DNA from 2 places in the Bradyrhizobium sp. GW821-FHT12B03 genome. Region 1 is predicted to be linked to the other one. Evidence: riboswitches for the same ligand, from Rfam matches in the RefSeq annotation. Region 1 holds a riboswitch; the other holds the start of a gene.

Region 1 (10,221 bases):
GCAGGCCATCCTGAAGGACAAGCTGCCGCCGTCGGAGGCCGTGCACGTCTCCGTAGAAATACAGAGCAAGAAGACGGCCGAGGAGGCGGCCACCACCTTCGTTAAGCTGATGGAAGCAAAAAGGCCTACTTTGGTCATCTGGCAGACCGGGACCGTGGATGCTATCCGAGCCATCGATCCCGACGATTTTCGCGGCGCGGTGACCGAAGGGGTTTCCGCATTGCAAAATGCAGGGGCTGACGTCGTGTTGATGAACTTGCAGTACAGCCCGCGTACCGAAACAATGATCTCGGTGCCGCCCTATCTCGACAATATGCGGGTGGTGGCACAGGAGCATGACATCCCGCTGTTCGATCGTTTCGCGATCATGCGGCAGTGGAATGATCAGGGTCAGTTCGACCTGTTCAGCCCGTCCCGCGGGCCCGAGCTGGCGAAGCAAGTCCACGATTGCCTTGGCCGGGCGTTGGCACAGTTTGTGATTGACGCAGCCCATCTGGGGCCGGCCCAGCAGCAAAATTGAGGTCTAGCGTTAATGAGTTCTCTCCGCCCTTTTTGCCTGATGGCATGGCTGGCCGCGCCCGCAACGGCGGCGCTGTTGTTGTTGACGTCGGTGTCGCAGGCACCCGCTCAGGCGCAAGCCGCGCAGGCGACGCCCGCACCGGCGCAGGCCGCTAATCCCGCTCCCGCATCGCCCTCCCAGACCACCGTTGCCGCGACGTCCCCCGAGCAGCGCGGCATCACCGCGCGCGCCATCGACAAGGTGAAGCAGGTCGCGAAATCCGCCGGCGACATCTTCAGCCGCGTGCCCTGCCTGGCGCCCAAGGGCGGCTCGAAGACGATGGGGTCGCTGCCGCATGTCGCGGGCAAGCTCGTCGCCGGCAAGCCCGTCGTGATCGTTGCATTCGGCTCGTCGTCGACGGCGGGCTATGGCGCAAGCTCGCCCGATTTCAACTATCCGAACCGTCTTACCGCGCAGCTGCGCCGGCAATATCCGACCGCCGACATCACCGTCATCAATGCCGGTGTCGGCGGCGAGGACGCGCCCGAGATGATGAAGCGCCTCCAGACGCAGGTGATCGACGTGCATCCGGATATGGTGATCTGGCAGGTCGGCACCAACGCCGTGCTGCGCAACCTCGATCCCGGCGACACCGCCAAGCTGGTCGAGGACGGCATCAGCCGCATCCAGGCCGCCGGCGGCGCCGACATCGTGCTTGTCGATCCGCAATATTCGCCGGCCGTCAACCAGCGCAAGGAGAGCGCCGGCAAGATGGTGAAGCTGCTCGGCAAGGTCGCCGAGCTCCGTCACGTCGGCATCTTCCCGCGCTTCGAGGTGATGCGCGACTGGCACGAGAACCAATCGATTCCGGTCGAGAGTTTCGTCATCGCCGACGGCCTGCACATGAACGATTGGGGCTACGCCTGCTTCGCCCAGCTGCTCGGCGACGACATCATCCGTTCCGTCGGCCAGATCAAGCTCGGCGTGAACGTGCCCGCGGATGTGCGCGCGTATCGGCCGATGTGAGAGGCGAATAGGCAAGGGCGAGTAGCGAATAGGGATCCATTCGCCACTCGCTATTCGCCATCACGCCTTCTCCAGCGCCGCCGTGAGATCCTCGATCAGATCGTCCGCATGCTCGAGCCCGGCCGAGAAGCGGATGAAGCCCTCGCTGATGCCGAGCGCGGCACGGTCTTCCGGCTTCAGGCGCTGATGCGTCGTGGTGGCCGGATGCGTGACGAGGCTCTTGGCGTCGCCGAGATTGTTCGAGATCTTCGCCAGCTGGAGCTCGTTGAGCACGCGGAACGCGGCGGCCTTGCCGCCTTTCACCTCGAAGCCGACCAGCGTCGAGCCGCCGCGCATCTGCTTCTTCACCAGCGCCGCCTGCGGATGATCGGCGCGGCCGGGATAGACCAGCCGCGAGATCTTGGGATGGCTCGCCAGCACGTCGGCCACGCGCGCCGCGGTGTCGGTCTGTGCGCGCACGCGCACGGCCAGCGTCTCCAGGCCCTTGAGCAGAACCCAGGCGTTGAACGGCGAGATCGAGGGGCCGGTCTGGCGCATGAAATTGTGCAGGTGCTCGGCGACGAACGCTTCCGACGACAGGATGATGCCGCCGAGACAGCGGCCCTGGCCGTCGATGTGCTTGGTCGCGGAATAGACCACGACGTCGGCTCCGAGCGCGAGCGGGCTCTGCCAGATCGGCGTCGCGAACACGTTGTCGACGACGAGCCGCGCGCCGCCGCTGTGTGCGATCTCGGCGATCCCGGGGATGTCGAGCACGTCGAGCGTCGGGTTGGTCGGGCTCTCCAGGAAGAACGTCTTGGTGTTCGGCTTGAGCGCGCGCTGCCACTGGTCGAGATCCGAGCCGTCGACCAGCGTGGTCTCGATGCCGTAGCGCGGCAGCAGGTCCTGAATGACGTAGAGACACGAGCCGAACAGGGCGCGAGATGCCACGACGTGGTCGCCGGCCTTGAGCGGCGCGAGGATTGCGGTCGTCACCGCGGCCATGCCGGTTGCGGCCGAGCGCGCCGCTTCGGCGCCTTCGAGCTCGATCATGCGGCGCTCGAACATCGAGATGGTCGGATTGGAGTAGCGCGAATAGATGAAGCCGGGGTCCTCGCCCTTGAACCGCGCCTCGCACTCCTCGGCGCTGTTGTAGACGTAGCCCTGGGTCAGGAACAGCGCCTCCGACGTCTCGCCATATTGCGAGCGCAGGGTGCCGGAATGAACCAGGCGGGTTTCGGGACGGTAAGCAGCAGACGGCTTCGACATAGGACCTCCGACATGACCATCTCTTCAAAAACGGTCACAAAAAAACCGGCCTGGATATCTCCACGGGCCGGGATCACAGAGGTCCCCGGCCTGTTTAGCGACTTATTTAACGTGGCTGCAAGCCGGCCGGCTCAAATCACCACGGGATAAGTCATGCTCATATTCCGCAATGCCCTTTTCGTCAAGGCGTCCATCGGATAGCCGTAAAAAGCTGTATTTTCCGCATGTCCGGATGTACTTGCCCCCTGATGAGGACCCTCGGTTGACGTTCACGGTCGCCGCCAACGCCAATGGTATCCTGCCCGACCGCATGATCGCGGCGATGGCGAAGGCTGGCCTGATCCTGCCCGCCTATGACTTCGTCGAAAGCCAGATCCAGCCGGCGAGCCTCGACCTGCGCCTCGGTGACATCGCCTATCGCGTCCGCGCCAGCTTCCTGCCCGGGCCCGGCGCCACGGTCGCCGAGCGCATCGACGAACTGAAGCTGCATGAGTTCAGCCTCGCCGACGGTGCGGTGCTGGAGACCAACTGCGTCTACATCGTGCCGCTCTTGGAAAGCCTGGCGCTGCCGCCGGAGATCGTCGCGGCCGCAAACCCCAAAAGCTCCACCGGCCGGCTGGACGTCTTCACCCGCGTCATCGCCGACGGCACCCGCCGCTTCGACATGATCGGCGCCGGCTATCACGGCCCGCTCTATGCCGAGATCAGCCCGAAGACGTTTCCGGTGCTGGTGCGCGAGGGCTCGCGCCTCTCGCAGGTGCGCTTCCGCACCGGTGACGCCATCCTCAATGCCGACGAGCTCGACGCGCTGCATGCGTCCGAGCGCCTCGTCGACATCGACGATGCCGATCTCTCCGGCGGCGTCGCCGTCTCCGTCGATCTCTCAGGCGAAAAGGCCAGCGGCTTCGTCGGTTACCGTGCCAAGCGCCACACCGGCGTGGTCGATGTCGATCGCCGCTCCGGCTACGCCGTCGAAGACTTCTGGGAACCGATCTCGGCGCGCCCCGACGGCAGCCTGATCCTCGACCCCGGCGAGTTCTACATCCTCGCCTCCAAGGAAGCCGTGCAGGTGCCGCCCGACTTTGCGGCGGAGATGGTGCCGTTCGATCCGCTGGTCGGTGAATTCCGCGTGCACTATGCCGGCTTCTTCGATCCCGGCTTCGGCTATGCCGGTGCCGGCGGGCAGGGCTCCCGTGCCGTGCTCGAAGTGCGCTCGCGCGAAGTGCCCTTCATCCTCGAGCACGGCCAGATCGTCGGCCGCCTCGTCTACGAGAAGATGCTCGCCCGCCCCGACGCGATGTACGGCCAGCGCATCGGCTCGAACTATCAGGCGCAGGGCCTGAAGCTGAGCAAGCATTTTCGGGTGTAATTCCGTAGCCCGGATGGAGCGCAGCGAAATCCGGGGCCCTTTCGCATCTCGCACGAATCCCGGATTACGCTTCGCTCCATCCGGGCTACTGCTGAAATCGCCTCCGGTTGCGCCTCCGCACGGCCGATGACACACTCCCGCAAAACAACAAGCCGGGAGCGAACATGACCGCCGCAGCCGACACCGCGCAGCAAGCCCAATGGAAACGCTGGCGCGCGGTCGCCGATCTCTATCACGCCTATTTCACCGGCCTGATCCTCACCGTCGTCACGCGGCGCGGCACGGCGGATGCCGCAGAGTTCGTCTTCCGCGTGTTCCGCCGCCAGCAGCAGGAGCGCTTCCTGCCGGGACTTGAGAAGCTCGGCCTCAGGCACCTGCCGCCGGCGGTAGCGGCCGCGCAATATCACTACCTCTCCAACTGGATCGGCGGCGTGCATGTCGAGTACATGCATGAGAGCGACACCAAGGCTTGGATCCGCTATCCGCCGCCGCGCTGGATCTGGAAGGGCACCGCGATCTGCGGCGTGCCGGGCGAGGTCAGCCGCGCAATGCTGCGCGGCTGGCACGCCAACAACGGTGTCGCGCTCGGCGATCTCAGGCTGGGCTTCGTCTGCACCAAGCAGAGCGTCGACGGCCAGGACGGGCTCGAAGGCTATTATCACCAGTACGATCACCCGCTCGAGCTCGATCAGCGTCTGGTGTTCGCGCGGCATCTGGAAGCGCCGCTGTTCGATGCGAAGACTGCGCCCGCGCTTCCCGTTGCGAGTTGGCCAAAACCGCGACTCGAAAAAGCCTATCGCAACTACGCGATGGAATATGTGCGCACCGCCGCACCCGTGATGGTGCAGCTGTTCGGCCCGGAAGACGCCGGCTATCTCCTGCACCTCACCGGCAAGCTGATCGGGATGCAATATTTCGACGAGGTCGCTGCAGCGCTGGACAAGAGCCGTGGCGGTGTGCGCGAGTTCGCTGCGTTCCTGAACGCGCTGTTCGCCGCGCAGGATGATGCTGCCGAGGCGACGCCGTCCGAAGGCAGCTTCGAAATCCGCCAGCGGAGCTGGAAGCTGATGGACGATGTCGCCGACTATCATCCCGCATGTGCAAAGGTGCTGGAGGGATTGTTCGGAGGCCTTGCGGCGGGATGCGGCCGGCATATCGGCGTGCATCTGCGGCCTATGGCAGACGGCCGCACGCCGCTGGTGTGGACCGTGGGATAATTCCACCCATTGAAATGCGCTGCCGCAGGGCACGCCTGCGCGCGGCGCAGGAGGAATCGGCAATTGCCGTGCTAACAAGCCTCTTGCCGCGCGCCCCGCGCGCACAAATGCTTTGCCACACCAAGTGATTGCTGCGCCGCACATGGCGCTCGTGCCCGGGAGAGGACATGTCCGACATCGCCGAAATCCCGGTCGATGAACAAGAGCGTCCGCTGCCGCCGCCCCCGCCGCCGGTGAGAAGTGCGCTGACCGACGGCCCGATCCTGCGCACGTTGCTCGGGCTTGCCTGGCCCAACGTGATCGCGCTGTCGGCCGGCACTTGCACGGTGATCGCGGAGACCTCCTATATCGGCCGGCTCGGCGTCGAGGCATTGGCCGCGATGGCGCTGGTGTTTCCGACCGTGATCCTGACCATGACGATGTCCGGCGGCGCCATGGGCGGCGCGGTGGCTTCCGCCATCGCGCGTGCGCTCGGCGCCGGAGACCGCGAGCGCGCCGGCACGCTCGCCGCGCATGCGCTCTTGATCGGCATCACCTTCGGTCTCGTCTTCATGCTGGGCATGCTGATCTTCGGGCCCAAGGTGCTCGAGATGCTCGGGGGCCGCGGCGACGTGCTGACGCATGCGATCGCCTACACGCAGGTGTTTTTCGGCGGCGCCGTGCTGCCCTGGCTGCTCAACACCATGGCGGGCGTGCTGCGCGGCACCGGCAATATGAGGCTGCCCTCGTTCCTGATCCTCAACTCCGCGGCCTGGCAGATCGTGCTCGGCGGCACGCTGGGGCTCGGACTGGGACCAGTGCCGCAGTTCGGCATGCGCGGCGTCGCGGCCGGCGCGCTGATTGCCTATTGCATGAACATCGGCGTGATGGGCTGGTACCTGTTCTCCGGCCGCGCGCGCGTCGTCCCGAAGCTGCGTGGCCTGCGCATCCAGTGGGCGATGTTCTTCGATATCCTGAAGGTCGGCGCCATCGCCTGCTTCTCGCCGTTGCAATCGGTGCTGACGATCTCGATCTTCACCCACATGCTGGCGAAGTTCGGCACCGCGATCCTCGCCGGCTACGGCATCGGCGCGCGGCTCGAATTCCTGCTGACCTCGATCGCGTTCTCGTTCGGCATCGCCTCGGTGCCGATGGTCGGCATGGCGATCGGCGCCGGCCGCATTGCGCGCGCCCGGCGCATTGCCTGGATCGCGGGTGCGAGCGCGTTCGTCGCCGTCGGCGTGCCGGCGTGCCTGGTCGCGCTCTTCCCCGACCTCTGGGTCAACATCTTCACCGACAGCGCCACCGTGCGCGCGACCAGCCACCAATATCTGTCGACGGTCGCGCCATTCTACGCCTTCATTGGTCTCGCCTCGACGATGTATTTCTGCTCGCAGGGCGCGGCCAAGGTGGTCGGCCCGGTGCTGGCGCAGACCGCGCGACTGATCTACATCTCCGCCGCCGGCTGGTGGCTGTCGACGCATGACGCCACGGCGCAGAGCTTCTTCTGGCTGGCCGCGAGCTCGATGGTCCTGCTCGGCCTGCTGTCGTGCTCCAGCGTGGTGCTGACGCGCTGGGGGCCGCGCGCGAACAGGCCCGCGATCAGACCGGCTCTTTCGGCTGCGGCCGACTAGGTCGCACTTGCCGGATTTTTGTTTCCGGACATTTCCAATCCTTGCCTGGCAATACCGGGTAACCGCGGCTGCTGTTCGCCGAAGGCTCTGCACCAGCTCCTGGAGACACCGTCGCCGCGAGTCCACCAGAAGCTCGGAAAGCCACCATGACCTCGATTTCGGCGCTCTCTTCTCACCACCACCACTCATCGCCGTTGCAGCGGCTGCAAGATGAGCTGCAAGCGGAAGTCAGTTCCGGCGCGATCAGCTCGTCCGATCAATCGGCACTGTCGGCCGCGCTCAGCGACATCGATTCCGCCTTGCAATCGGGCAGCGCGAGCGATCAGTCCAGCGGTACTGGATCGTCGCCTGACGCTTTCAAGTCGAAGATCGACGATCTCATCCGGCAGGAAGTTTCGGACGGCAAGTTGACCGACCAGCAGGCCACCGAGCTGCAAGGTATCTTCAAGGCGGCGTTCTCCCAGGGACCGGGCGGGGCAGGTGGTCCGGGTGGAGCAGGTGGGCCGCCGCCCGGCGGGCCTCCCCCCGCCGACGCCACCGACAGTTCGTCGAGCGGCAATTCGATGGTGGATATGCTTCAGCAATTCCTGGATTCGCTGAAGAGCCTGCTCACGGATTCGACCTCGTCCGGCACGACGGAATCGAGCGACACGACGAGCGTAAGCGATTCTTCTTCGACCACCACCACGGACAGTTCGTCGAGCGGCAAGTCCGCGACGGACCTGCTCGAGCAATTCCTTCAGTCGCTGAAGAACTCGCTGGCGGATCCGACCTACAGCGCGAAGTCGTCGAGCGACGAAACAAAGGCAAGCGATCCGTCGATATCCGGCGTCCTGATCAACGACCGGATCTGAGCGGAGCGATGCATCGCAGGCCGGGAGCGGCGGCTGTCCGCCGCCGCTCTAGCGGTGCTTGTGACGCCGACGGCCGCCGCCGCCGAAATTGGCGAGCTGCATCATCTGGGGGATCATGGCCATCATGCTGGCGCCGCCGGCGCCACCCATCATGCTCATCATGTCGCCGCCGCCCATGCCCATCGGCATGAAGCCGCCGCCCATCATGCCACCAAGACCTCCACCAAGTCCTCCACCGCCACTGCCGTCCATCATCGGGCCCATGGTCTGCATCAGCGCGGCGAAGCGGCGCTTGCCCATCTTCGCCTTCATCATGTCCAGCATCGGCGCCATCTGGGTCATCATGTCCTCGCCGCCGGCACCACCGCCGCCGCCGAAGCCGGCGAACTGCGCGTGCGCCGGCGTGCTCGCGACCGAAAACAACAGCAGCACGGCGGCCGCCTGGCAGATCAACTTGTCCGCACCTCTCATGACATGCTCCTCGCGTGCGTGGCTTCGCCGGGAGAGCAGAGCCGACCGGACGCACGCGGCCATGGTTACGGCCGAGGAGGAGAAAGCTCTGTGAGGGAGATCACAGAGGCCAATCAGGCTGCCGCGGACGGAAAGGCCCTGTGGATGGCGGCCACGGCTTCCCTGGTCTGCCCCTGGACGTAGGCGGCAAGCTCGTTTGGCAGCATGTCGATGATCCAGACCAGGCGGCACCTCGCCTCGCCCTCGGCGATCACCTGCACCGAAGCGCTGTAATGCTTCAGCCGCTCGTTGTTGATCGCATAGACGAGGCGCTGCCGCGCGTCGTCGCAATCGACCAGCACCTCGCGCGCCACCGAGCCGTTGGCGAAGGTGACGATGCGCGCATCGCCGTCGAGCGTGCAGGCCGTGACGAAGCCCGGCGCCAGCCGCTGCGGCAGCGCGCCGAAATCGCGCACCGCGTCCCAGACCTTGTTTGCAGGCGCATTAAGGAGAACGTCGTTGTGGATGGAAGCCATTGGGGAGGTATCCTTGATTTCGACAGATCTTGCCACGAACGCCGTCATTGCGAGCGCAGCGAAGCAATCCAGAAATGTCTCCGCGGAGACAGTCTGGATTGCTTCGTCGCAAGGGCTCCTCGCAATGACGGAGGAGACAGAAGCGCTCACACGCAAACCGCCTCGACATTGTTGCCGTCGGGATCAATCAAGAATGCCGCATAGTAAGTCGGGCTGTAATCCTTGCGCGGGCCGGCGCCGCCATTGTCGCGGCCGCCGCTCTTCAGGCCCTCGCTGTGGAACGCCTTGACCGCGTCATGATTGCCGGCGCGAAACGCGATGTGCGCGCCGTCGGCCTTGCGCCCCTTGTTCAGGTGTAGCCACAGCGCCGGCTCGTCCTTCGGCCCGAAGCCGGCATAGCCGTCGCCGCTCGAGCACAGGACGTAGCCGAGCGGCGCCAGCACGGCGGTGTAGAAGCGTGTGGCGGCGTCGAGGTCGGCAACACGCAATCCGATGTGGTCGTACATGGTCGTCTCCATTGCAAAGCGCGCCGCGCATGGCGCGCGCCGGAGACGAACCTAGTCAGTTGAGGGCACGGCGCTCTTGGAGAATCTTGCGCATCCCGCGCGAGGCCTGCCGGAACTTGGTCGGCGACACGCCGGCGGCGCGGTGGAAGGTGCGGACGAAGTTGGAGAGATCGCCGAAGCCGACGTCGTAGGCGATGTCGGTGACGGCGATGCCGTCCTCGGTGAGCAGGCGTGCCGCATGCCGCAGCCGCGAGCGCACCAGATATTGATGCGGCGTGACGCCAAGCACGGCCGAGAACAGCCGCAGGAAGTGGAACGGGCTGAGCCCCGCCTGTCGTGCAGCCTGTTCGAGGTCGACCTCGGCATGCGAGTTCTCGTCGATCCACAGCGCGGCTTCGACCGCACGGCGGCGGTCGCGCGCAGTCGGCGTGGCCTGCTTGCGCGGCTTGCCGGTGACGATGTCGACGAAACGGCCGGCCAGGATCTGGCCGACCTCGTCGAGGCCCAGATCGCTGTTGCCATCTGCTGCCGTCTGGGCGAGCTCGCCCAGCACCATCAGCTCGGGCAGTGGCGGCGTCGCGCCGACCTGCCATGCCTCACGCCGTCCGCCGAGCGTGTCGACGAGGTCCTCGCTGAGGAAGAAGGACAGGCAGACGTCGCCACTGACATGCTCATGCGTGCAGGTGTATTCCTCGCCGGGCGCGCCGACCAGCATTGAGCCCGCCACCAGCTCGAAGAAGCCGGCGCGGCAATGGCAGCCGAAGCTGCCGGAGCGGACATAGGCGATGGAATGGCCGGTGCGGCATTCGGCAAACGGCGTATCGTCCGGTCCCGCATCGCAGCGAAACTCGGAAACCGTCATCGAACGTGTCGTCAGCAGCGTGGTTGCGTCCATGCCACCTA
Region 2 (10,221 bases), on a different contig from region 1:
TTTCCCTCGGCCTGCCCATGGAGCCCTCAAAGGCACTCCAAATGGCATCTTCATTGGGTTTCCGATTACCGCATTGACGTTTCTCAACCGGTAACGGTCGTGATTTACCGACGCTGCCGCCGGCCTGAGGCAAATGTGGGAAGCGGTTTGCGGGAGCGAAAGAGGCGACTTCACAATTTCGTGCGCTGAGCCGCCCGCTTGGCGGCCGCCAGCCGAATCCCCTAAGTAGCGGCATGACAGCCAGCCAGACCGCCGAGATCACCGGCCTTTACCGTTACCCGATCAAGGGCCTGACGCCGGAGCCCCTGTTCCGCGTCCGCTTGAGAACCGGCCAGACCCTGCCCGCCGACCGCCGCTACGCCATCGAGAACGGGCCGAGCGGGTTCGATCCCGAGGCACCGGCCTGGAAGCCGAAAATCCAGTTCCTGATGCTGGCGCGCAATGAGCGGCTGGCTTCGCTCGACAGCCGGTTCGAGGACGCAACCAATCGCCTGACCATTCGCAAGAACAGCCAGATCGTCGCCAGCGGCGATCTCGAAACCGCCGCCGGGCGTGCCGCCATCGAGGCGTATTTCAGCGAGAATTTTCAGCCGGAGCTGAAGGGACCGCCGAAAGTGCTGTCCGGCCGCGACCACAGCTTTTCCGACGTCGCCCGCAAGGTCGTGTCGATCATCAATCTCGGCAGCGTCCGCGCCATCGAGACCATGCTCGGCGGCACCGCCGTGCATCCGCTGCGCTTCCGCGCCAATCTCTACGTGAAGGGCTGGCCGGCCTGGTCGGAGCTCGACCTCGTCGGCCAGACGCTCGCGATCGGGCAGGCCCGGTTGCAAGTGGTCAAGCGCATCGTCCGTTGCCCGGCCACCAATGTCGATCCGGAGACCGCCAGGCGCGATCTCGAGATCCCGCCGACGCTCTCGCGCCATCTCGGCCACATGGATTGCGGCATCTATGCCGAGGTGATCGCCGACGGCGAGATCGGCGTCGGGGATGCGGTCGCGGTGGAAGAGCCGAGATTGGTGTGACGCGACGCTTGCTCCACGCATTCCGTCATTGCGAGAAGCGAAGCGACGAAGCAATCCAGACTATTTCCGCGGAGGGATTCTGGATTGCTTCGCTTCGCTCGCAATGACGAGGCAGCACCTCAGTTCGGCATCACATACGCGTAGATCCGGCCGCGCGAGACCGGGGCCTCACGAACGCGGTTGCCGTTGTTGCCGGAGATCATGATCGGGTTGCCCTGCGCGTCGACGCCGGTGATGACGCCGACATGACCGCCCCGGCCGCCGCGCGACATCACCGCGATCGCGCCGACCTGCGGCCCCGAGACACGCGTGCCGTAGTGCGCGAACGAATTCGCCATGTCCGATCCGGTGCCATGGTGGCCGGTTTTCTCGAGCACCATGTTCATGAAGCGCGCGCACCACAGGCTGCCGCGCCCGGTCGGATTGCCGCCGAGATAGCGGCGCGCCTCGGACACGAGACCCGATCCGCCGCCGAAGCCGCCGCTCGTATCCATGTTGCCGGCGTTGCCAATGTCGCCAGCGCTGCTCTTGTTGACAGCGTAGCTCATGTTGGCAGCGCGGCTGATACGGCCAGCGCGGCGCAGGCTTCCGCCGACAGCCATGTCCCCGCCGCCCATGGAGCGCATGTCACCCATGCCGCCACTGTTGGCGTTCGGATCGTAGCTGGCCTGCGTGTTCATGAATCCGCCGGCCTGCAGCTGCGCCGCGCTGCGCTCGAAGCGCGAGCTGCGCGCATGATGCCGGTAGTGATAGTGATGATGTCTGCTGGCGTGATGCGCGTAAGCGTGCCGCTCTGCGCTATGACGATGAGGCCGTGCCGAGGCCGGAGACGAGAACGCGGCGACCGCCGCGAAGAACAGCGCCAGCGCGACAACACAACGCGACAGGCGAGACGCAAACAACTCGAACATTCTTCATCCTTCGTTGACACCCCACTTCCCAGTCGGCCCGTGCACGGCCGACATCCGTCTGGCCGTTAAGCCGCCCGATGTGGCGAGAAAAAGACGCCAGACCCGCGAATGGCTGCGATGAATTTGCGCCGGTGCTCGCCATGCTGCCGCATTGCGGACAACAACATTAACTGCGATCCTGCAATTGCGGCTTGAAGAGAGGGAAACAGTTAATGCCCCACGCCACGACCAGGGACGACGTCCGCATCTATTTCGAGGAAGCGGGTCAGGGAACACCGATCATCTTCCTGCACGAGTTCGCGGCCGACTACACCAATTGGGAGCCGCAGATGCGCTACTTCGCGCGCAGCCACCGCTGCATCACCTATTCGGCGCGCGGCTACACGCCGTCGGACGTGCCATCGGGCGAGGTCTACACCTACAAACATTTCTACACCGATGCGCTCGCCGTGCTCGATCATCTCAAGATCGAGCGCGCGCATCTCGTCGGTCTCTCGATGGGCGCCTATTCGTCGCTCCAGATCGGACTGAACGCGCCGCAGCGCGCGCTGTCGATGACGCTGGCCGGCGTCGGCTCCGGCTCGGAGCTCGAAAATCTCGACGCCTGGCGCAAGCAATGCCGCGCCAATGCCGAGCAGTTCGAGACGCTGGGCTCGGCGGAAGTCGCAAAAGTCACGCGCGAGGCGCCGAGCCGGATTCCCTTCCTGGTGAAGGACCCGCGCGGCCACGCCGATTTCTACGCCGCGCTGGCGCGGCACGATGCCAAGGGATCGGCGAGCACGATGCGCGGCTTCCAGGGCGGCCGCCCCTCGATCTACACCATGACGGACGCGATCAGGAGCGTCGCAACGCCGGCGCTGATCATCTGCGGCGACGAGGACGATCCCTGCGTCGGGGCGAGCCTATTCCTGAAGAAGCATCTGCCGGCGGCAGGTCTCGCGATGTTTCCGAAGTCGGGCCACGTGCTCAACCTCGAAGAGCCCGCGCTGTTCAACGAGACGGTTGAGCGCTTCGTTAAACTGGTGGAGGCCGAGCGCTGGCCGGGCCGTGATCGGCGATCGCTGACCAACAATTAGGCAGTGTGCACGGACGGGCTCGCTGCGCGCGCACCATCTCCGACTGCAAAGATTTCCCGATGTGGCAAGGCGACAACAGCTAAGCCCCGCCAAATGTGTTCCTATGCCGATCGATTTTGTTAGCGTCGTTGATTCCACCCTTTGCACCAAGCGTGGCACCCAAGCGTGCCGATCTGGAATTTCCAGCAATGAGACCGACCAACCTCTCAGCTGCGATCCTGCTTGCATCCACATTCGCGGCGTCAGCCGCCGACCTTCCCGTCAAATACAAGGCGCCTCCGCCGGCGCTGTGGAGCTGGAGCGGCCTCTATGCCGGCGTCAATGCCGGCTATAGTTTCGGCCGGGATTCGTTCAGCCAGGACCTGATCGATCGTGGCTTCACGCAGCAGCTTCCGGGACGGGTTCTGCCGACGGGAGCCATCTTCGGCGGGCAGCTCGGATATAATTGGCAGGCCGGCCGCTGGGTGTGGGGGCTCGAGGGCGACCTGCAATGGAGCGGCCAGCGCGGCGACGCCTGCGGCGGCGACACCTGCACCCAAAACTTCAACCCGGAAGTCGCGGCAGAGCTGTTTCGCCATGAAGTTCAATGGTTCACGACGGTGCGCGGCCGAATCGGCATCGCCAATGGAGGGACCCTGCTGTACCTGACCGGCGGCGCGGCTTGGGCCGGCGTCAAGGAAACGGCGAGCGAGCAGCGTGACGACGCGATCGCCTCCTCGATCGTGCGCAGTGTGGTCGGCGGCTGGGTGCTGGGCGGCGGCATCGAGGGACAGCTGTCGCAGGGATGGACGGTAAAGCTCGAATATCTGCATCTCGACCTCGGAGCCACGAGCTCCACAGCCCGATACGCGGCGGCGACGCAATTGGTCGCCTTCGACATGGTCAACCGCACCAATAGCCGCTTCACCGACAACATCGTTCGCGTCGGCGTGAATCACCGGCTGCTGGATGGCGTGGCGGCTGGCGTGCCCCAGACCGATCCGGCCATGCTGGCATGGCGATGGAACGGACTCTACGGCGGCCTGAACGCCGGATACGGAGCCGGCAATACCGCGTTCAAGCAGTTCAACTTCATCGATCCGGCGATTCCGCCGGCGGCGGGCGAGCTCACCCATTACACATCATCGTTCGCGCCGCAGCGGTTCTCGCCGCAAGGCGCGCTCGCGGGCGGCCAGCTCGGCTACAACTGGCAGGTCGACCGCGTCGTCCTCGGCCTCGAAGGCGATGCGCAATGGAGCGGCCAGAAGGACACCGCCTGCGCCGACAGCTGCACCGTTCCCGGCTTCATCGACAAGGTGACCCAGCGCTTCAACTGGTTCGGCACGGTGCGCGGCCGGCTCGGCTGGGCCGAACGCGGCTATCTCCTCTACGTCACCGGTGGCGCGGCCTTCGCCGAGATCGAGGAGACCGACCAATTCGGCGCCCTGGTGTCACATTTCAAGCGGACCAAGACCGGTTGGGTGGCGGGCGGCGGCCTGGAGGCCTGGTTGACGGGGAGATGGACCGGCAAGGTCGAATATTTGCACGCCGACCTCGGCAGTATCAGCAACGATTTTCCGACCGGGGATCCCGTGTTCGTATCGATCGGCACCCGGTCCAGCGTCCGTAACGACATCGTTCGCGTCGGCTTGAACTACAAGCTGCTGGACTGACCGTCGCGGCGGCCGGTGCTGGCCGGCCCCCAGGTTCGCTATCGGCTGCGAGCGTTATTTCCCTCCGCTGCGCGTGAGCAGAAACACGCCCTGCTCGCCGAACAGATTCCACACCCACCACGGCATCCGCAGCCGCAGCGGGCGGCCGTAGAGGTCGAGCGCTTCGGCGCGCTCCATCTTGACGTGGATCTCGTCACAGAGCTCGACGAAGTCCTTGATGGTGCAGAAGTGGATGTTGGCGGTGTCGTACCAGCTTGCCGGCAGATTCTCCGTGCGCGGCATGTGGCCGCCGACCAGGAGTTGAAGCCGCATCCGCCAGAAGCCGAAGTTCGGGAACGAGACGATGGCGCGGCGGCCGATGCGCAAAAGATTCTCCAGCACCACCTTCGGCTGCCGCGTCGCCTGCAGCGTCTGCGACAGGATCACGTAATCGAACGCGTCGTCCGGATAGTTCACGAGGTCGGTGTCGGCATCGCCCTGCACGACAGCAAGGCCCTTGGCGACGCAGCGGTTGACGCCCTCGCGCGACAATTCGATACCGCGGCCGTCGATGCCGCGCGTCTCCAGCAGCTGGAGCAGATCGCCGTCGCCGCAGCCGACGTCGAGCACTTTCGAGCCAGGCTTGACCATCCCGGCGACCAGCAGATGATCGGCGCGAAACTGGCCGGGCTGCTCCGACGCAAGGCCGCCGAGCGGCAGCACTTCCTGCACTGACATCCTAGCCACCCTTGCTGCTGAGACCGCGCGCCTTGCCTGCCGATTGCAGGAAGGCGCGGGAGATATCGAAGAATTCGGGCACGTCGAGCAGGAAGGCGTCATGGCCGCGATCGGTCTCGATCTCGGCGAACGACACCCGCGCGCTCGACGCATTCAGCGCATGCACCAGCGCGCGCGATTCCGAGGTCGGGAACAGCCAGTCGCTGGTGAAGGAGACCACGCAGAAGCGGGTCTGGATATCGGCGAACGCCTTTGCGAGCACGCCGCCATGGTCGCCGGCGATGTCGAAATAGTCCATCGCGCGCGTGAGGTAGAGATAGGAGTTGGCATCGAAGCGCTCGACGAAAGAAGAGCCCTGGTAGCGCAGATAGGACTCGACCTGGAAGTCGGCGTCGAACGAGAAGGTCGGCAGCTCGCGATCCTGCATGCGCCGGCCGAACTTGCGATGCAGTGCGGCGTCCGACAGGTAAGTGATGTGCGCGGCCATGCGCGCGACCGCGAGACCGCGATGCGGATGGATGCCGTGATCGGCATAGCCGCCATTGTGCCAGTCGGGATCGGCCATCACGGCCTGGCGGCCGAGTTCGTGGAAGGCGATATTCTGCGCCGAGTGGCGCGTCGAGCAGGCGATCGCCAGTGCGGAGTAAACGCGCTTGGGATAGGCCGCGGTCCATTGCAGCACCTGCATGCCGCCCATCGAGCCGCCGACGACCGCGAACAGCGTGTCGATGCCGAGCCGATCGATCAGCATCGCCTGCGCGCGCACTATGTCGGGAATGGTGATGACGGGGAAATCCAGCCCCCACACCTTGCCGGTCGCCGGATTGATCGAGGCCGGCCCGGTCGAGCCCATGCAGCCGCCGATCACGTTGGAGCAGATGATGAAGTATTGGCTGGGATCGAGCGGACGGCCCGCGCCGACCAATGTTTCCCACCAGCCGGGCTTGCCGGTGACGGGGTGCACATTGGCGACATGCTGGTCACCGGTCAGCGCATGACAGATCAGGATGGCGTTGGAGCGGTCCGCGTTGAGTTCGCCATAGGTCTGGTAGGCGATCTGGAACGGCGAAAGATCGATCCCGCAATCGAGCGGCAGCGGCTGATCAGCGCCGAAATGCGCGACCAGCGAACTCGGATGATCCACCTCGTGCGAGCGCTCATCGGCACTGATCGCGGGACTCGGAAGCGACGTGACGCCAACCATCTGACCATCGACCTCATTTGCGATCGGACTTCAGATCGCAGTGACATCAGGCCATGAAAAACCCGGCCTGAACGATAGGTTCGGCCGGGATCGAAAGCGTCCCCGGCCTGTTTAGCGAGTTTTTTAACGTGGCTGCAAGCCGGCCGGCTCAAATGACCACGGAACAGGCAAAATCTACTGTCTTGGGCGGTTTTCGTCAAGCCGCGGTCCGGATTGACCAAATTCCTCTCTGCACCGTCAGCTCGAATGGCCGTCATTTCTCTTTGCTTTCGCCGCCCCGACTGCCTAATCAGGACACCGATCGCAGCGGATCCGGCCTGATGGATCCGCATTGGAACGCCTCTCAACGCCCTTGCCAGATATGTCCCAACGTCCGCCCGCGCCACCGTCATTGCAGGAATTGCGCAAGGAGATCGACGAGATCGACGAGGGCATGCATCGCCTCCTGATGAAGCGCGGCGACATCATCGACCGCCTGATCCAGGTGAAGCAGACCCAGGAGGTCGGCTCGGCGTTCCGGCCGGCGCGCGAGGCCGACATGATGCGGCGGATCGTGGAACGCCATCGCGGCATCCTGCCGCTCGACACGGTCGAGAGCATCTGGCGCGTCATCATCGCGACGTTCACTTACGTGCAGGCACCGTTCGCGGTGCATGCCGACATCTCGGCGAGCGAGCCCGCGATGCGCGATTCCGTGCGATTCCATTTCGGCTTCACCGTGCCTTACGTCGCGCATTTCAGCGCGCAGGCGGCGGTCGAGGCGGTGGCGAAATCCAAGGGCGATCTGGCGCTGGTCTCGGCCACCTCCAGCCGCACTCCGTGGTGGCTGGAGCTGGAAGCGGAAGGCGCACCGAAGATCATCGCGCGGATGCCCTTCGTCGAACGCGCCGACCATCCGGCCGCACTCCCCGTGTTCGCGATCTCGCGCGTCGCCGACAGTGCCCTGGTGACGGAGGTCGAGACCTTCAGCGTGCGCGTCTCGGGGTGGAATGCCGAGATCGCGCGGGCGCTGTCGCCGCTCGCCGACATCGTGGCGGTGCCCGATACCGCCTTCGACGGCGCGGCGCTGCTGGTCTCGGTCACGAGCGCGAGCAGCATCGACAAGATCAAGGCTGCCCTGATCGAAGCGGGGGCCTCGGTGCGCTCCACGGCCCTCGTCGGCAGCCACGCAACGCGCTATACGGTGCCCCCGACCGGGTCGAAATCGTAAGTCACGAGACGCCTGCCATTCCGGAGTTGAAGATGTCCCGCCCCGTGCCGAACCCCGGCATTCTCGATATTGCGCCCTACACGCCCGGCAAGACCCCGGTGCCGGAGCCGGGCCGCAAGGTGTTCAAGCTCTCGGCCAACGAGACGCCGTTCGGACCCTCGCCCAAGGCGATCGCGGCCTTCAAGAACGTGGCTGATCATCTGGAAGACTATCCGGAAGGCACCTCCCGCGTGCTGCGCGAAGCGATCGGCCGCTCGTTCGGGCTCGACCCCAACCGCATCATCTGCGGCGCCGGCTCGGACGAGATCCTCAACCTGCTCGCCCACACCTATCTCAGCCATGGCGACGAGGCGATCTCGACCACGCACGGCTTCCTGGTCTACCCGATTGCGACCATGGCGGTCGGCGCCAAGAACGTGATCGCGCAGGAGACCAACCTCACCTGCGACGTCGATGCCATCCTCAAGGCGGTGACGCCGAAGACGAAGCTGGTCTGGCTCGCCAATCCGAACAACCCGACCGGCACCTATATTCCGTTCGACGAGGTCAAGCGCCTGCGCGCCGGCCTGCCGTCGCATGTGCTGCTGGTGCTGGATGCCGCCTATTGCGACTACGTCTCCCGTAACGACTACGAGATGGGGATCGAACTGGTCGCCACCACCGAGAACACGGTGGTGACCCACACCTTCTCCAAGATCCACGGCCTCGCCGCGCTGCGCATCGGCTGGATGTTCGGCCCCGAGCACATCATCGACGCCGTCAACCGCATCCGCGGTCCCTTCAACGTATCGACGCCGGCGATGTACGCCGCGGTCGCGGCGATCGAGGACACCGCGCATCAGGCGATGTCGAAGCAGTTCACCGAAACCTGGCGCAACTGGCTGACCGAGGAGATCGGCAAGCTCGGGCTGAAGGTGACGCCGAGCGTCGCCAATTTCGTGCTGATCCACTTTCCGACCGAGAAGGGCAGGACCTCGGATGACGCCGATGCCTTCCTCACCAAGCGCGGCCTCGTGCTGCGCGGCTTGAAGAACTACGGCCTGCCGCATTCCCTGCGCATGACCATCGGCACCGAGGAGGCCAACCGCCTCGTCGTCGAGGGCCTGCGCGACTTCATGGCCGGCAAATGAGCGCGAACCCGCACTTCCAGCGCGTCGCCCTGATCGGCTTCGGCCTGATCGGCGGCTCGATCGCGCGCGCTGCGAAGCTCCAGGGCCTGGCCGGCGAGATCGTCACCACCGCGCGCTCGGAGAAGACGCGCGCGCGGGTGCTCGAGCTCGGCATCGTCGACCGGGTCGTCGCGACCAATGCGGAAGCGGTGAAGGACGCCGATCTCGTCATCCTCTGCATTCCCGTCGGGGCCTGCGGGCCGGTGGCTCAGGAGATCGCCGCGCATCTGAAGCCCGGCGCTGTTATCTCCGACGTCGGCTCCGTGAAGGGCGCGATCGTCAGGGACATGGCGCCGCATCTGCCGAACACCGTTCATTTCGTGCCGGCGCACCCCGTGGCGGGCACCGAGCATTCCGGACCTGACTCCGGCTTCGCCGAGCTCTTCATCAACCGCTGGTGCATCCTCACCCCGCCGGAAGGCGTCGACCCGGCTGCCACCGATCGCCTGCGCGCGTTCTGGGCGGCGATGGGCGCCAAGGTCGAGGTGATGACGCCGGATCATCATGATCTCGTGCTCGCGATCACCAGCCATCTGCCGCATCTGATCGCCTACACCATCGTCGGCACCGCCGACGAGCTGCAACAGGTGACGGAATCGGAAGTCATCAAGTTCTCCGCCGGCGGCTTCCGCGATTTCACCCGCATCGCAGCGTCCGACCCGACGATGTGGCGCGACGTGTTCCTCGCCAACAAGGAGGCCGTGCTGGAGATGCTCGGCACCTTCACCGAGGATCTGGCCAAGCTCACCCGCGCGATCCGGCGCGGCGACGGCGAGGCGCTGTTCGACCACTTCACCCGTACCCGCGCCATCCGTCGCGGCATCGTCGAGATCGGCCAGGATTCGGCGGCGCCCGATTTCGGCCGGCCGCATGCGGCGCTGAAGAAGCCGTAGCGCTTCCTCACTCTCCGTCATGGCCGGGCTTGGCCCGGCCATCCACGGGCATCCACGATCGAAGAGAGACGTGGATGCCCGGGTCAAGCCCGGGCATGACGACAGAGTGTGTGGCCGGCCACCTCGTCCCTAATACAGCGGCGGGATCTGGCCGACCTTGACCGGGCCGAGCAGCACGGCACCGTCGACGAATTTCAGCGGGAAGCTGCGGGCCTTCTTGCCTTCCAGCGTGCTCTCGGTGCCGATCGAGTTGATGCCGGCGGCAACGCCGGCATTGGCGTTCTGCTTGATGACCTTGCCGAGGCCGGGGACGGCGCGGTCGAGCGCGCCGAACAGATTGTTGAGATCCTGCGACTTCACGCCGGGC

What was found. A riboswitch is a leader RNA that binds a small molecule or an ion and turns the genes downstream of it on or off. The one in region 1 is predicted to bind S-adenosylmethionine.
Region 2: it holds a riboswitch for S-adenosylmethionine, as region 1 does, so the genes downstream of both, metX (homoserine O-acetyltransferase MetX) here and AC1RUR_RS10605 (O-succinylhomoserine sulfhydrylase) in region 1, are expected to answer to the same signal.

What each region holds. Positions count from the first base shown of each region.
Region 1 covers NZ_JBXAQU010000004.1:207,147-217,367, reverse strand. Annotated here, with positions in the region: gene AC1RUR_RS10615 (SGNH/GDSL hydrolase family protein) at 1-520, shown strand, start outside; gene AC1RUR_RS10610 (SGNH/GDSL hydrolase family protein) at 533-1,525, shown strand; gene AC1RUR_RS10605 (O-succinylhomoserine sulfhydrylase) at 1,586-2,773, opposite strand; SAM riboswitch at 2,847-2,926, opposite strand; gene AC1RUR_RS10600 (2'-deoxycytidine 5'-triphosphate deaminase) at 3,006-4,142, shown strand; gene AC1RUR_RS10595 (hypothetical protein) at 4,307-5,359, shown strand; gene AC1RUR_RS10590 (MATE family efflux transporter) at 5,527-6,972, shown strand; gene AC1RUR_RS10585 (hypothetical protein) at 7,119-7,826, shown strand; gene AC1RUR_RS10580 (hypothetical protein) at 7,875-8,297, opposite strand; gene AC1RUR_RS10575 (SRPBCC family protein) at 8,411-8,812, opposite strand; gene AC1RUR_RS10570 (VOC family protein) at 8,959-9,318, opposite strand; gene AC1RUR_RS10565 (helix-turn-helix transcriptional regulator) at 9,374-10,213, opposite strand.
Region 2 covers NZ_JBXAQU010000006.1:326,337-336,557, forward strand. Annotated here, with positions in the region: gene AC1RUR_RS14930 (MOSC domain-containing protein) at 234-1,022, shown strand; gene AC1RUR_RS14935 (TIGR02594 family protein) at 1,142-1,933, opposite strand; gene AC1RUR_RS14940 (alpha/beta fold hydrolase) at 2,146-3,009, shown strand; gene AC1RUR_RS14945 (outer membrane protein) at 3,198-4,661, shown strand; gene metW (methionine biosynthesis protein MetW) at 4,716-5,378, opposite strand; gene metX (homoserine O-acetyltransferase MetX) at 5,380-6,582, opposite strand; SAM riboswitch at 6,673-6,752, opposite strand; gene AC1RUR_RS14960 (chorismate mutase) at 6,944-7,792, shown strand; gene AC1RUR_RS14965 (pyridoxal phosphate-dependent aminotransferase) at 7,825-8,922, shown strand; gene AC1RUR_RS14970 (prephenate/arogenate dehydrogenase family protein) at 8,919-9,854, shown strand; gene AC1RUR_RS14975 (DUF2125 domain-containing protein) at 9,984-10,221, opposite strand, start outside.